2 regions of the Paenibacillus sp. Pae15 genome follow, and region 2 is predicted to be linked to the other one. Evidence: predicted binding sites of a transcription regulator. Region 2 holds the regulator's gene; the other holds the start of a gene.
The links. Region 2 encodes LexA, which represses DNA repair genes until DNA is damaged. Its sites were predicted from a motif close to CGAACATATGTTCG; they were not measured.
Positions count from the first base shown of each region.

Region 1: a site for LexA is predicted at 4,872-4,885, ahead of recA (recombinase RecA). Genes of this name have one in related genera too.

Region 1 covers NZ_JALJRM010000001.1:229,725-237,168, reverse strand. Annotated here, with positions in the region: gene NR121_RS01125 (helix-turn-helix domain-containing protein) at 1-683, shown strand, start outside; gene NR121_RS01120 (YajQ family cyclic di-GMP-binding protein) at 953-1,444, shown strand; gene rimO (30S ribosomal protein S12 methylthiotransferase RimO) at 1,574-2,902, shown strand; gene pgsA (CDP-diacylglycerol--glycerol-3-phosphate 3-phosphatidyltransferase) at 2,899-3,486, shown strand; gene NR121_RS01105 (competence/damage-inducible protein A) at 3,529-4,776, shown strand; gene recA (recombinase RecA) at 4,959-6,005, shown strand; gene NR121_RS01095 (RecX family transcriptional regulator) at 6,132-6,830, shown strand; gene rny (ribonuclease Y) at 7,103-7,444, shown strand, end outside.
Region 2 covers NZ_JALJRM010000036.1:1,692-9,135, forward strand. Annotated here, with positions in the region: gene NR121_RS22190 (HAD family hydrolase) at 1-176, opposite strand, end outside; gene NR121_RS22195 (hypothetical protein) at 201-710, opposite strand; gene NR121_RS22200 (aldo/keto reductase) at 735-1,724, opposite strand; gene NR121_RS22205 (DUF896 domain-containing protein) at 1,741-1,935, opposite strand; gene yneA (cell division suppressor protein YneA) at 2,026-2,391, opposite strand; gene lexA (transcriptional repressor LexA) at 2,535-3,155, shown strand; gene NR121_RS22220 (SDR family oxidoreductase) at 3,412-4,311, opposite strand; gene glnA (type I glutamate--ammonia ligase) at 4,528-5,865, opposite strand; gene NR121_RS22230 (MerR family transcriptional regulator) at 5,956-6,369, opposite strand; gene NR121_RS22235 (methionine gamma-lyase family protein) at 6,576-7,444, opposite strand, start outside.

The DNA of each region.
Region 1 (7,444 bases), on a different contig from region 2:
TCGGTCTGGATCCGAACGAGGTGCTGAAGCTTTATCAAAATGTAATTCCGTCTCTTGAGCCTGAGCCAATGACTGAACCGATCCGCAGCAAGCGGACGACCCGTAACACGGAATGGATTGGCAAATGGGCCTCTAACCTAATGGTGATTTCCTTTGTCGTGCTGATCCTGGGGATTATCTATTATTTTGTTAATCTTAATTATAGCGGCGGCTCCAAAGATGCCTCGGACGATTTGCCCAAGACGATTACCGATAAGGTAGCGCCCGCTCCCCAGACGGCGGAAGTCGATGGGGACGCCAATGCCAAGACGGGAGCTGCAGCGCAGCAAACGCCTGCACAGGTGCCCGTGCAGCCTGAACTTCCAAAAAGCGAAGTAAAGCTGGTCAAAAGCGAGAAAAACACCGATTATTACTCGGTAGCGGGAGTGCAGGAGCTGAATATCGAAATGACGGTGACCGGCGAGAAGTGCTGGGTTGAGGTGGAGTCCGCGGGCCATGAAAAGAAAGTGCTCGCTTCGCAAAACTTCCTGAACGGAAATACGCAAACGTGGACTGTTCCGGATACCGCGCGATTGGTTTTGGGAAGAGCCAGTGCTGTGGAATTGAAGATCAACGGCATCCCGATTAATGTAGGGGACGAAGCGAATGTCAAACGAATTCAGATCGACCTGCAGCCTTCTTAGCCTGGATTGCCGCCTGAGCGTGAACGGTTATCATGGAGAGGCAGCCGCGATTCTGCGGCAGTGTAAGCATAAGGGGATTACGCCATTGGCTATTTATGGTTTGGATTTGCACATATTATACAGCTGAAGACACTCGTAGGCTTTGTGCTGAAGGTGTCTTTTTTGTTATGATTAAGAAAAGCTTCTGTCGGAATCTTTTGCCAAGATGACGGACTGTGATTAGCGGCGGTTTTCTTGGTACAGAATGTCAAGAAAGGAAGAGATCATGCATGAGCAGCGAAAATTCATTCGACATCGTATCCAAATTGGATATCCAGGAACTGAACAATGCCATTCATCAGGCGGAAAAAGAAATCGCCACACGGTTCGATTTCAAGGGGAGCAAGAGCAGTATAGCTCTCGAGAAGGAGGAGCTGGTCGTCATATCCGACGATGAGTTCAAGCTTCAGAATGTACTCGACATTCTTCATTCCAAGATGGCCAAACGGGGCATCTCTTTGAAAAATTTGGACTATGGCAAGGTGGAACCGGCCGCATCGGGAACGGTCCGCCAGAAGATCAAGTTGAAGCAAGGCATCGATCAGGACAATGCTAAAAAAATCAATGTGCTGATTCGCGACTCCAAGCTGAAAGTAAAAAGCCAGATTCAGGGAGATCAGATTCGGGTAAGCGGGAAGAGCAAGGATGATTTGCAGCAGGTCATGCAGCTGCTCCGGAAAGCCGATTTGCCGCTTGAATTGCAATTCATCAATTTCAGGTAAGCGCCGAAGACGTGCGGATTGCCTTACGGACAAAAGCATTCGTAAGGCTTTTTATGATTTTGACACTCTTTAAACGGTTATATTATACTTGTAACTAGTCGTTGAGAAGGAACAGGTGGAGGATGTTACATGACAGAGAAAGTTAAAGTAGTAACCCTGGGCTGTGAGAAAAATTTGGTTGACTCCGAAATCATGTCCGGTCTTATTCACGAACGTGGTTACAGTTTGGTATCGGAAAAGGAAGAAGCTACGGTCATTATTGTCAATACATGCGGATTCATCGATGCGGCGAAAGAGGAGTCGGTGAATACGATATTGGATATGGCTGAACTGAAGCAAACCGGCAAATTGAAAGCGTTGATCGTATCGGGCTGTTTGACGCAGCGGTACAAGGAAGAGCTGATGAATGAGATGCCGGAGATCGACGGGATCGTCGGAACCGGTGATTTTGACAAAATCAACGATATTGTCGATAAGGCGTTGTCAGGCAAAAAACCGGTTATGGTAGGAAATCCGGTATTCAACTATGAGCAGAAACTGCCGAGACGTTTAACCACGCCTCGTTATACAGCCTATGTGAAGATTGCGGAGGGATGCGATAACGCCTGTACATTCTGCAGTATTCCGATCATGCGCGGAAAGTTTCGAAGCCGCAGTATGGAGTCGATTCTTGCCGAAGTGGAACAGCTTGCCGCTCAAGGTGTAAAGGAGATCAGTCTGATTGCTCAGGATTCCACCAATTACGGTACGGATCTTTATGACAAGTTCATGCTTCCTACACTAATGAACAAGGTAAGCGAGGTTGCTGGCATCGAGTGGGTAAGGCTTCATTACGCATACCCCGGCTTTTTCACGGACGAACTGATCGACGTGATTGCCAATAATCCAAAGGTATGCAAATACGTGGATATGCCTTTGCAGCACAGCGAGGACCGTATCCTGAAGCGGATGCGCCGGCCGGGCCGGCAGCGTGACGCTCGCGAATTGATTCGAAAAATCCGTGAACGTATTCCAGGAGTGTCGCTTCGTACGTCCATCATAGTCGGCTTCCCGGGTGAGACCGAAGAGGATTTTGAGAATCTGAAGGCGTTTATCCGCGAAGTTCAATTTGACCGTCTTGGGGTATTTACGTATTCGCAGGAAGAAGATACGCCGGCTTCGCGTCTGCCTGATCAAGTCCCTGATGAGGTGAAGGAATACCGCGCGAACGTGCTGATGGAAATCCAGAGGGAAATCTCAAGCGAGAGAAACAGCAGCCGGATCGGTCAAGTCATCGATGTCTTGATTGAGAAATATGACGGCAGGGGCGATGTCTATGTAGGCCGCTCCATGTACGATGCTCCGGAAATCGACGGCGAGGTATTTGCCCGCGGGACGAAGCTTGAAATCGGCGAAATTGCGAAGGTAAGAATTACCCATTCATTCGAATTTGACTTGTCCGGGGAGGTCGTGGCATGAATTTGGCCAACCGGATCACGTTGGCGAGAATATTTTTAGTCCCGATCATTATGTTCTTTTTGCTCGTTAATGTGAAATTTCCCCACATCCGGATCGATCAGTTCAGCATTACGTATAACCAGATTATCGCGGCGCTGATCTTTATCGTGGCTGCGAGTACGGATAGTCTCGACGGCTACATTGCCAGGAAACGGAAGCTTGTCACGAATCTCGGCAAGCTTCTGGACCCGCTCGCGGATAAGCTTTTGGTGTCTGCCGTTCTGGTTTCCCTGGTGGAGATGGATAAGCTTGGGGCGTGGATTGTCATTGTCATCATCAGCCGCGAGTTCGCCGTCACGGGCCTTCGTCAAATTGCGCTGCTTGAAGGCATCGTCATGGCGGCAAGCAAGTGGGGAAAATGGAAAACAGCGGCGCAAATAACGGCGATTATCGCACTGCTCCTGAACAATTTTCCATTCGCTTTCATCGATTTCCCGTTTGACGTTGTCACCAGCTGGATCGCCGCAATTATTACCGTTTATTCGGGTATCGATTACTTTGTTAAAAATAAGCATGTGCTCAACTTTGACGAACAAAAACAGTAGGTGTTCCTATTGTTTTTGTTTTATTTGGAGGCGAAACGTATTATGAAAGCGGAAATTATTGCCGTCGGAACCGAACTGCTGATGGGACAGATTGTGAATACGAATGCACAATATTTGGCACGCGGACTTGCGGATATCGGTGTCGGCGTTTATTTTCAGACGGTAGTAGGCGATAACGCTTCACGGATAAAAGAAGCGCTGCGCCTTGCCAAAAGTCGCGTGGATTTAATTATATGCACAGGCGGGCTTGGTCCAACGCAGGATGATCTGACAAAAGACGTCCTTGCCGAGGTGCTCGGACAAAGCCTGGTGATTCATCAGCCGTCGCTGGACAAGATGAAGACTCTCTTTGAAGGCCGGGGAATTCCCATGGTTGAGAGCAACATGCGTCAGGCGCTCATGCTCGAGCATAGCGATCCTCTTGCCAACGATACGGGACTTGCGGTCGGCAACGCCGTGACGCATGAGGGAACGCATTATATTCTGCTGCCGGGCCCCCCAAAAGAAATGAAGCCGATGTTTGATCGTTATGCACGCCCATGGATCGAGTCCAAGATGGATCATGTACAGCCTCTTTATTCTTTGATGCTGAAATTTGCAGGAATCGGTGAATCGTCACTTGAACATGCGCTGATCGATCTGATTGAAGCCCAGTCCGATCCGACGATCGCTCCTTACGCCAAAGAAGGGGAGGTGGCCATTCGTCTTACGACCCGGGCGGCGTCGGCCGATGAAGCGGCCGGAAGGCTTAAGCCGCTGGAACAGGAGATCCGCAGCAGGCTTGGCGAATACATTTATGCGGCGGAGGATATTTCTTTGGAGCAGCATATCCTGCAGACGCTGGCCTCGCAAGGCAAGAAGCTGGCCGTAGCGGAGAGCTGTTCGGGCGGGCAATTGAGCGACATGCTGACCTCCGTTCCCGGCAGCTCGGATGCGTTTGTAGGAGGTATCATCAGCTATTCGAATACAGCGAAACATAAGCTTTTGAAGATTCCTATGGAGCAGCTGGAGGGCGACGGGGCGCCGGGCGCGATCAGTGAAGAAACCGCCGCCGCTATGGCCGAGAATGTAGCGGAGCTGACCGGAGCCGACTATGGCGTTTCTATTACCGGCGTTGCCGGCCCGGGCGAATCGGAGGGAAAACCCATCGGACTCGTTTACGTAGGCATTGCCAGGCGGGGGGAGAAAGCCTCTGTCGTCAAGCTGCAGCAGTCCGGCAACCGGGAGACGATAAAGCTGAGAGCATCCAAAAGTTCGCTCTACCATCTCTGGAAACTTTTAAAGTCATAGTTGCCACCATTCGGAAAATCAGGTATAATACATTATAGCGGAAGTACCGTAACAAGCCCACAACCTTTGTTACGGTTTTTCTTTTGTTCCACATGCGAATGTATGTTCGAAAAACAGCTTGGCAACGGGTGAAAAACCCGCTATGATGTAATTATACGAATATGAAAAAGGAAGTGAGTCTCTTGACAGACCGGCGCGCAGCCTTGGAGAATGCACTACGTCAAATTGAGAAACAGTTTGGTAAAGGATCCATTATGAAATTGGGTGAATCTGCCCATATGCAGGTGGAGACGATTCCTAGCGGTTCGCTTGCATTGGATATCGCCCTGGGGATCGGTGGTTTTCCTCGAGGTAGAATTATAGAGGTATACGGACCGGAATCTTCCGGTAAAACAACGGTAGCACTGCATGCCATTGCCGAGGTGCAGAAGGTAGGGGGGACGGCTGCCTTCATCGATGCGGAGCATGCTTTGGACCCGCTGTATGCCAGCAAGCTTGGCATCAACATTGATGAACTGCTGCTGTCCCAGCCGGACACAGGCGAACAAGCGCTCGAGATCGCGGAAGCGCTCGTGCGCAGCGGAGCGGTCGACATCATTGTTATTGACTCTGTAGCGGCACTTGTACCAAAGGCCGAGATCGAAGGAGAGATGGGGGATTCCCATGTCGGGCTGCAGGCTCGCTTAATGTCTCAGGCGCTGCGCAAGCTGTCCGGAGCCATTAACAAATCGAAGACGATAGCCATCTTCATCAACCAGCTGCGGGAGAAGGTCGGCGTAATGTTCGGAAACCCGGAGACGACACCGGGCGGACGAGCCCTGAAGTTTTATTCCTCGATTCGCCTCGATGTGCGCCGCGTGGAGACGATTAAGCAGGGAAATGATATGGTCGGGAACCGCACGCGGATCAAAGTGGTCAAGAACAAAGTAGCCCCTCCGTTCAAGCAGGCAGAGATTGATATCATGTATGGCGAAGGCATATCCAGAGAGGGCAGCATCATAGATATTGCAACCGAGATGGATATCATCCAGAAGAGCGGTGCATGGTACTCTTATAACAATGATCGGCTTGGTCAAGGACGGGAGAATGCGAAGCAGTTCTTGAAGGAGAACAAGAACATTGCGGATGAGATCGAAAAGCAGATCCGGGATAACAGCAATCTGGTCACTTCGGTTGGAGCGAACATGGATGAAGAGGAAGAAGAGGATTTCGCCGTACCTTTTGAATAACCTCCACGTCACATCAGCTACTCCGATGCGCCGGTAGATTGCACATAGCGATTTCACCAACCAGGGCAAGGGCACCTTTACGATGAGTGAAAGGTGTCCTTGCCGTTTGTAAGGAGCGTGTTACAGGTGACGGATCATACAGACGAATGTCTGGCACCGGGAGTCATCACCAAAGTTGAACAGCAGCGGAGATCCAGACAGCGTTATAACCTGTTTATTGACGAAAAGTTTGCTTTTTCCGTACATGAAGATGTCCTGGTCAAGCATCGGCTTCTGAAAGGGGAAGTCGTCGATGCTTCCCGGCTGCAGCACATATTGTACGAGGAAGAGGTTCACAAAGCCTATCTTGACGCAATCCGGCTGTTGTCCAGCCGGCTGCGCTCCGAACATGAGCTGCTGACGCGTCTCAAGCAAAAAGGGTATTCGCCCGAAATCTATCAACTGACGGTTGAACGTCTCCGGAAGGAAGGTTACCTGAACGATTCGCTGTTTGCGGAGCAGTTGACCAAGCAGCGGCTGGAGTCGCAGAAAAAAGGGAGACGCTGGATTAAACAGGAGCTTCAGCAAAAAGGGATTGATAAAGTACATATCACAGAGGCCTTGGAGCAGGTAGATGAAGAGACAGAGTACCGGATAGCCTATCAGTTGACGATGAAGCGGTACGGAGCTGAGCTGGAGAAGGATGCCCTTAAAGCCCGGCGCAAAATTGCAGGATTTCTTCAGCGCAGAGGTTACCCGGGGGCGGTAGTGAGCAAAGTACTGAACCGTTTGCCTGTCCAGGGGCAAGAAGAAGAGCGGAATGAACCGGATATAGACGAAGATTAGGATGAAGTTTTCATCCAATTATTAAATGACTTTAATAATTAATGTGGTATATCAAAATTCAAGAAAACGACAATCTTCTTGACAAGCTTCTTTCTCAAAAGATAAAATGTTTATGTATAAACTTTATACACAAGAATCTTCCCCACCAGCCAAAGGGAATATTCACAAAGTAAAATCGCCAATTTTTACTTTTTCCTAGCGCTTGTAAAATGGATAAAAAACCTGATTATCCCAAGCTTACCCCTTGGAGAAACAACGAGGAGGTGAACTGGATGCAAGACTCAGTCATCTGGATCCTGATTGTTCTCGTTGTTGGTGCTCTATGCTTATGGATTGGTTATTTTATCCGCAAGTCCCTTGCAGAGGCGAAGATTTCCAGTGCTGAACAAGCTGCCGCACAAATTATTGATAATGCTCGCAAAGAGGCGGAAGCACTGAAGAAAGAAATGGTTCTGGAAGCGAAAGACGAGATTCACAAGCTCAGAACCGAAGCTGAAAAAGACATTCGTGACCGTCGGAATGAAACTCAACGACAAGAGAGACGATTGTTGCAAAAAGAGGAATCGCTGGATAAAAAATTAGAATCTCTTGAGAAAAAAGAAGAGCAGATTGCC
Region 2 (7,444 bases):
TCGTACGATTCATATAAAGCGCGGGCTTCACGTCGTACGGCTTCCTCCAACTGATCCGGATCCACTTGATAATGTTTAGCCGCTTCAGCACAGGTTGCTTGAAAAGCTTCTTTCACACTGCGGTCGTCCCACAGCAGCGTATCATCCAAATCAAAAAGTACTGCTTTGATCGCCATAAAAAGTGTTCCTCTTTCCAGATGTTAATCTTGTATTAACGTTACGTTGTATTTTTCAGCATACTCCTGAAGCTTGATTCTGGCGGAATCGATCGGAAACATATGATAGATCTTGGTGAAAACCCACCGTTTTCCTTTTGCCTTAAAGTTAATGACTATCGCGTCTTTGCTTATGGTAATATCCTTGATTTGGTCCGCGTCATAAAAACGGTCCCCACCAAATCGGCGGGAAGATAAGGTTTTTTTATCGATTTTCAAAAAAGGGCGCCGAATCCAATAAATCAGTAACGCCAGAAATATATAGCTTGCTCCTGTAATCCAATACAGCTGTTCTTGCCCGGGTTGATTCCGAAACACGATAAAGCAAAAAACACCGGTAGCCACGAGCAGCATCGGCAAAAACCAGCTCCGGCCTTTGAATATGACCGAACCGTCGGCATTTACTCCCGATATCTCACCTTTTCCGCTCTTCCTCCGCTGCATATTAGAAATTTTCGTATTTTTACGAACCATACGTTCCCACTTACGTGACATGATGAGTGCCCCTTATATCGTCATTTACACCTTGCGCGAAAATTTATCAATAAATCGGGTTGGATATTCGTATTCCAGAGCGCTTACATCATCCAGACGCTGCCACAAGGAGTCGTCCAGCTTCCAATCCACCGCTCCCATGTTTTCCTCGAATTGTTCCAATGTCCGCGCGCCAAAAATAGGAGAAGTGATGCCCGGTTTATGAATCAACCAGTTCAATGCCACCTGAGCCGGGGTCTTGTCCGTCTCATGGGCAACCGAAATCAATTCATCCAGAATGCGGAAGTTTTTCTCCGTATTGCGAATTTCCCAACGGCTTTCTCCCGTTTTAGACGCCAAACGCCCTTCCGTCGGTTCCTGTCCACGAACATATCTTCCTGTCAAGAAGCCGCCGCCAAGAGGAGCCCAAGGGATCACACCAACGTTTTCCTCCAAACAAAGAGGCAAAACCTCACGATCCATTGTACGGCATACTAAACTGTACTGCGGTTGAATGGAGATAAAACGGGCATAACGATTAAAGTCACTGATGCTTAATGATTTCATCAGCTGATAGGCCAAAAAGTTGGAGCAGCCGATATACCGTACTTTGCCTGAAGTAACCAGATCATCCAAAGTTCTCAATGTTTCTTCTATGGGCGTAATTTGATCCCATACATGCATTTGATATAAATCGATATAATCAGTGCCTAATCGACGAAGACTGGCTTCCACACCGTCGAGAATATGTTTTCGGGATAAACCGACGTGATTGACATTATTACCTGTAGGAAAGCGTACCTTGGTCGCCAAGATCACATCGGAACGACGCTCCCGAATCGCTTTTCCCACGATCTCTTCGGAAACACCGGAGACATACACATCCGCCGTATCAATAAAGTTTCCTCCGCGATCCAAAAAACGATGAACCATTTCAATCGAGTCTTGTTCGTTTGTCGTATTTCCGAATGTCATTGTTCCTAAACAAAGCTCGGAAACGGCAATTCCGCTTTTGCCCAAAACACGATAATTCATCCCTTAACCCCCCTTCTTACTTCTTCTCTTCCTGATCAACAAACTTGATGTTATCCAGTTGACCACGCAAGGAGGTTTTAAAAGAATCGATATACTTCCTTCTTAATCCATTGCGTTCATCCAGTTCGGCATCGGTTAGCCCTTCCGATTTCGCTTTGCGGGCCAATTCGTTAATTCGCCGCACCAATGCATCATGATTCGATTCACTCATGCCGATCCTCCCGGTAATGTCATTTCAAATTATACTTTGACATTACCGAATCTGATTGTCAAGAGAAGCAATACGGCACATGCGCAGCGATTAGGGAAGCAACAATTTTTGTCCTACTTGCAAATGGGAATTCTTAAGATGGTTGATCCCTTTGATCTGATGTATATATTCCCTTATATCCTGTCCTTGGTCCGCATATTGAGAGGCAATGCTCCAAAGCGTGTCCCCCGATTCAACCTCCACGTAAGAATATATCTGAGGCTGCGAGGATGCCGCATGAACATCTTGGTCAAAAAAGAAGCTGAACATCGTAGAGATAAAGAACACTGCACAAAAAAGCAAGGCACCCAAAACGGCAGCGTGAACATATGTTCCCTTATTATTATCATTATGCTTGGTTAGCATTACCTGGCGGGAATGATAGTTATGTATAAGCCGAGAATTTTGAATCATCATGATCGACCTCCAAACATTTGTTCTGTTTTTAATCTATCAGGAACATTTGTTTGTGTCAACCATTTATTCGAACTTATGTTTGTACGAACTCCGGTTCTATGTTATACTTCTAAGTAATGATTACCAAAAATGGAGTGATGATCTTGAGCAAAATTTCCAATCGGCAGCAGGCGATTCTAGACTTTATCAAGAATGAGGTCAGAGAAAAAGGCTATCCCCCTTCAGTAAGAGAGATCGGAGAGGCTGTGGGACTGGCATCCAGTTCCACAGTTCACGGGCACTTGGAACGTTTGGAAAAGAAAGGAATGATTCGCAGAGACCCGACGAAGCCGAGAGCTATTGAAATATTGGACGGAAGCTCGGCGGACGGCGCATTCTCCGTATCGGTTGCCAGAGTGCCTTTGATCGGGCGCGTTACCGCCGGCGTACCTATTACCGCGACGGAGAACATCGAGGATTACTTCCCGCTGCCCAGCCATTATGTAAAAAATGATAACGTCTTTATGCTAAGCGTAATCGGAGAAAGTATGATCGAGGCCGGTATTCATAACGGGGATTATGTTATCGTACGCCAGCAGCAAACCGCCAATAACGGAGATATTGTCGTTGCCATGACCGAAGACGATGAAGCGACAGTGAAAACCTTTTATAAGGAAAAGGATCATATTCGACTGCAGCCTGAGAACCCGACGATGGAGCCGCTGAGACTCAAGAACGTCACGATCTTGGGCAAAGTCATTGGTGTATTCAGAAATATTCAATAATTTTTTCCCTTTCACCGCCGATTCCGCCGGTTGAAAGGGATTTTTTATATCAACGCATTTATGGCGAGTCTTTGGAAAGCGAGGAAGGATTTTACCGCTGAAATCCACTTTTTATGAGCCCAGTGCACCGCAGGAAATCTTGTTGAGCGTTTGCAAGCATATGATCTGCGTAAAATAAGCCTGTTCCGGCGTTATGCGGATAAGCGGCTTGTTTAGGCTTGTTTATATATGATGCTCAATTAGAAAAACCAAAAATCTACGTCGTCACCATAGCTCCACCGTTGACATGAACAACCTCACCGGTCACATAGCTGGAATCATCTGATGCCAGAAACACGTAAGCCGGAGCCAGCTCGAACGGCTGCCCTGCACGCTTCATCGGAGTATCCAGGCCGAAGCGCGATACTTCATACGCCGAATAGCTGGAGACGATCAGCGGAGTCCAGATTGGCCCCGGAGCGACGGCATTGACCCGAATTCCCCGTTTCACCAAGGATAGAGCCAGCGAACGCGTGAACGAGACGACGGCTCCTTTTGTGGAAGAATAATCGATCAGCTCGGGTGCACCTCTATATGCGGTGATCGAGGCCGTATTCACAATCGCGCTTCCCGGCTTCAGATAGGGAAGCGCGGCTTTCGTCATATAGAACATCGGGTAAATGTTCGTGCTGTACGTATTGTGCAGCTGTTCGGCGGAAATGTCGGACACGCTTTCCTGCGGAAACTGAACGGCCTGATTCAAAATCAAGATATCGATTTTTCCAAAGGTGCGGAGCGTTTGATATACCGCTTCCCGGCACACCGTTTCCATCCTCAGGTCGCCGGGTATGAGCAAGCATGCTCTGCCGAGCTGCTCGATGCGCTGTTTTGTTTCGTATGCGTCCCGATGCTCATATAAATACGGGATGGCTATATCGGCTCCTTCCTTGGCAAAGGCGACGGCGACCGCCCGACCGATGCCGCTGTCACCGCCGGTAACGATTGCAACCTTGCCGCGCAGCTTGCCGCTGCCGACGTAGTGCGGGTTTTCAAAAATCGGACGGGGCGTCATTTTGTACTCCAGTCCGGGCTGCACCGGCTGATGTTGAGGCGGGAATGCAACCGGCTCCTCGGTACATTTCGTTTCTTTTCCATAATAGGGATAAACGGGTATCATATTGACCTCCTGAACTTCTTATTCAGATGGCCTATTGTATTCCAGCAGGATCGTAACTGTGCAGCCTGGCTGGAACTTGCGTCCACTCCGCTAAGGGAAAAAGCGATGGCCGCGCCTATGGAGCCTCATTCTACTTACAGAGGTCAGCCAAAAAAACGAATAATGCCCACAAAAAGAAAAATCCCTTAACGCTTAAAGCGCCAAGGGATTCCCCGATTAATAAAGCGTCAAATATTGATCCCGCTCCCATTGATGAACCTGAGTGCGGTAAATGTCCCACTCGATCTCTTTCAGCTCTATGAAGTGTGCAAGTGCGTGATCGCCGAGCGCGTCGCAAATGACATCGTCGCGGAGCAGCTCGTCCAACGCCTGCTTCAAATCAAGCGGAAGACTTGGAATGCCTTGCTCTTCCCGCTCTTCTTCACTCATCACATAAATGTTGCGGTCCGTTGGAGGCGGCAGTTGCATTTTGTTCCGGATGCCATCGAGACCGGCCTTCAGCATGACCGCCAGAGCCAGGTAAGGATTCGCCGCCGGATCCGGATTCCGCACTTCCACGCGTGTGCTGACGCCACGGGATGCAGGAATACGAATCATCGGGCTGCGGTTGCTTGCAGACCAAGCCACATAACAAGGCGCCTCATAACCTGGTACAAGCCGCTTGTAGGAGTTGACCGTCGGATTGGTTATTGCGGCAAAAGCGCGGGCATGCCGCAGTATGCCGGCCATGTATTGTCTGGCTGTCTCGCTTAAGCCCAGCTTATCGCTCTCATCATAGAACACATTCTCTTTGCCGTTGAACAATGATTGATGGCAATGCATTCCGGAACCGTTCACTCCGACCAAAGGTTTCGGCATAAACGTGGCGTGCAGACCGTGCTGTCTGGCAATGGTTTTGACGACCAGCTTGAAGGTCTGAATTTGATCCGCGGCTTTAATCGCGTCCGCATATTTAAAATCGATCTCATGCTGACCCGGAGCCACTTCGTGGTGAGATGCTTCAATTTCGAATCCCATTTCTTCCAGCGTAAGTACAATTTCACGACGGCAGTTCTCGCCAAGGTCGGTTGGTGCCAAGTCAAAGTAGCCGCCCTGGTCGTTTAATTCTGTCGTCGGATTGCCCTTCTCGTCGGTTTTGAACAAGAAAAACTCAGGCTCAGGCCCGACGTTCATTGCGGTGAAGCCCATTTCTTCGGCTTCTCTCAATACGGATTTCAGAATACCGCGCGGGTCGCCCGGGAACGGACGGCCATCCGGCAAATACACGTCGCATATTAAGCGGGCAACACGGTCTTCCGTTACCCAAGGGAACACGACCCAAGTATTCAGATCGGGGTATAAGTACATATCCGATTCTTCAATGCGCACATAACCTTCAATCGAGGAACCGTCGAACATCATTTTGTTATCGAGGGCTTTCTCCAGTTGACTTACAGGAATTTCCACATTTTTGATGGTTCCAAGCAAATCTGTGAACTGAAGTCGAATGAACCTTACGTTTTGTTCCTTGGCGATGCGCAGAATATCTTCTTTGGTGAAATTCTTATCTGTCACTGTGAAATCTCCTCCTTAAACTAAGTGGCAAAATTAACGGAGCATGCCCGGTACGCTTGAAAACGGTACCGGACATGCTCCGGTCAAAGCCTACTTTCTGAAAAAACGGGATAATTCTCCCTGGATCAAGGACACTTGATTAGGACGCCGGCCTCCACCCAAGAGCTGTTGTTTCAGTATCCGGTGAAGCTGCGTGTCGCTCAGCTCTCTACGCTTGACTTCCGTCTGCTCATTGAGTATGGTAGCATCCTCGGAATCCTTATCAACCGGCAGCAGCACCTGCTTGATCCCGGCGATGTTAACGCCTTTCTCGATCAAATCCTTGATCTCGAGGAGACGTTCTACATCATTAAACGAATACAACCTTTGGTTTCCTCCGGTCCGGGCCGGGATGACGAGCTCATGCTGCTCGTAGTACCGGATTTGTCTGGCGGTCAAATCGGTCAGCTTCATTACGATGCCGATCGGAAAGAGCGCCATATTTCTGCGGATTTCATCAGTCATGACCATCACTCCTAAGCTACTCTGGAACCTTACCTCTATTGTAACCTTACCGGAAAACATATGTCAAGCTGTGTTAGGTTTATGCCATATGTTATTTTTGATTACAGCGGCTAACTTCCTATAGCAATAAGTCCTGCTCCTGAGCAGCAGCCGTCAGAGCTTGTCCGCGGCTTTGGCAAGTGAAATAGCTGGCCGAGCTGCGGGAATTAAGCGAGCAGTCCCCGGTCGATCATGTTTTGAATGGCCGTCAGCACACCCATCTTGCAATGGGAGTAGGTTAATCCTCCCTGCATATAAGCGATATAGGGCTCCCTGATCGGAGCGTCGGCAGACAGCTCCAGGCTTCCGCCCTGGATAAAGGTACCTGCAGCCATAATGACGGGATGCTCGTAGCCGGGCATGTCCCATGGTTCCGGCACGACGTGAGCGTCAACCGCGGCGGCTTGCTGAATCCCTTGTACAAAAGCGATTAAATGCTCGGCGCCCGTGAATTGAATCGCTTGGATAAGATCGGTGCGAGGGTCGCTCCAATGCGGGCTTGTCGTAAATCCGAGCTGCTCGAACACCGCGGCGGCGAACACCGAGCCTTTCACGGCTTGTCCAACCAGATGAGGAGCCAGAAACAAGCCTTGATAGATGGATCTTGTCGTACCGAGCATAGCCCCGACTTCCCCCCCGATCCCCGGAGCGGTTAATCGATACGAAGCCAGCTCTACATACTTGGCTTTGCCCGCGATATATCCCCCGGTCTCCGCCAAGGCTCCTCCCGGATTTTTAATCAGCGAGCCCGCCATCAGATCGGCACCGACCTCGGTCGGCTCGACCAGCTCTGTGAACTCACCGTAGCAGTTATCGACAAAGACGATGATATCGGGACGGATTTCCTTGACAAAACGAACCATCTCGGCAATCCGGGAAACGGTGAAAGACGGCCGCCAGGCATAGCCGCGCGACCGCTGGATTCCGACCACCTTGGTGCTCGGGCCGATCCGGCGGGCAATTTCGGCATAATCGGGCGATCCGTCCTCGAGCAATCCCACCTCGCCATACGAAATTCCCCAATCCTGCAAAGATC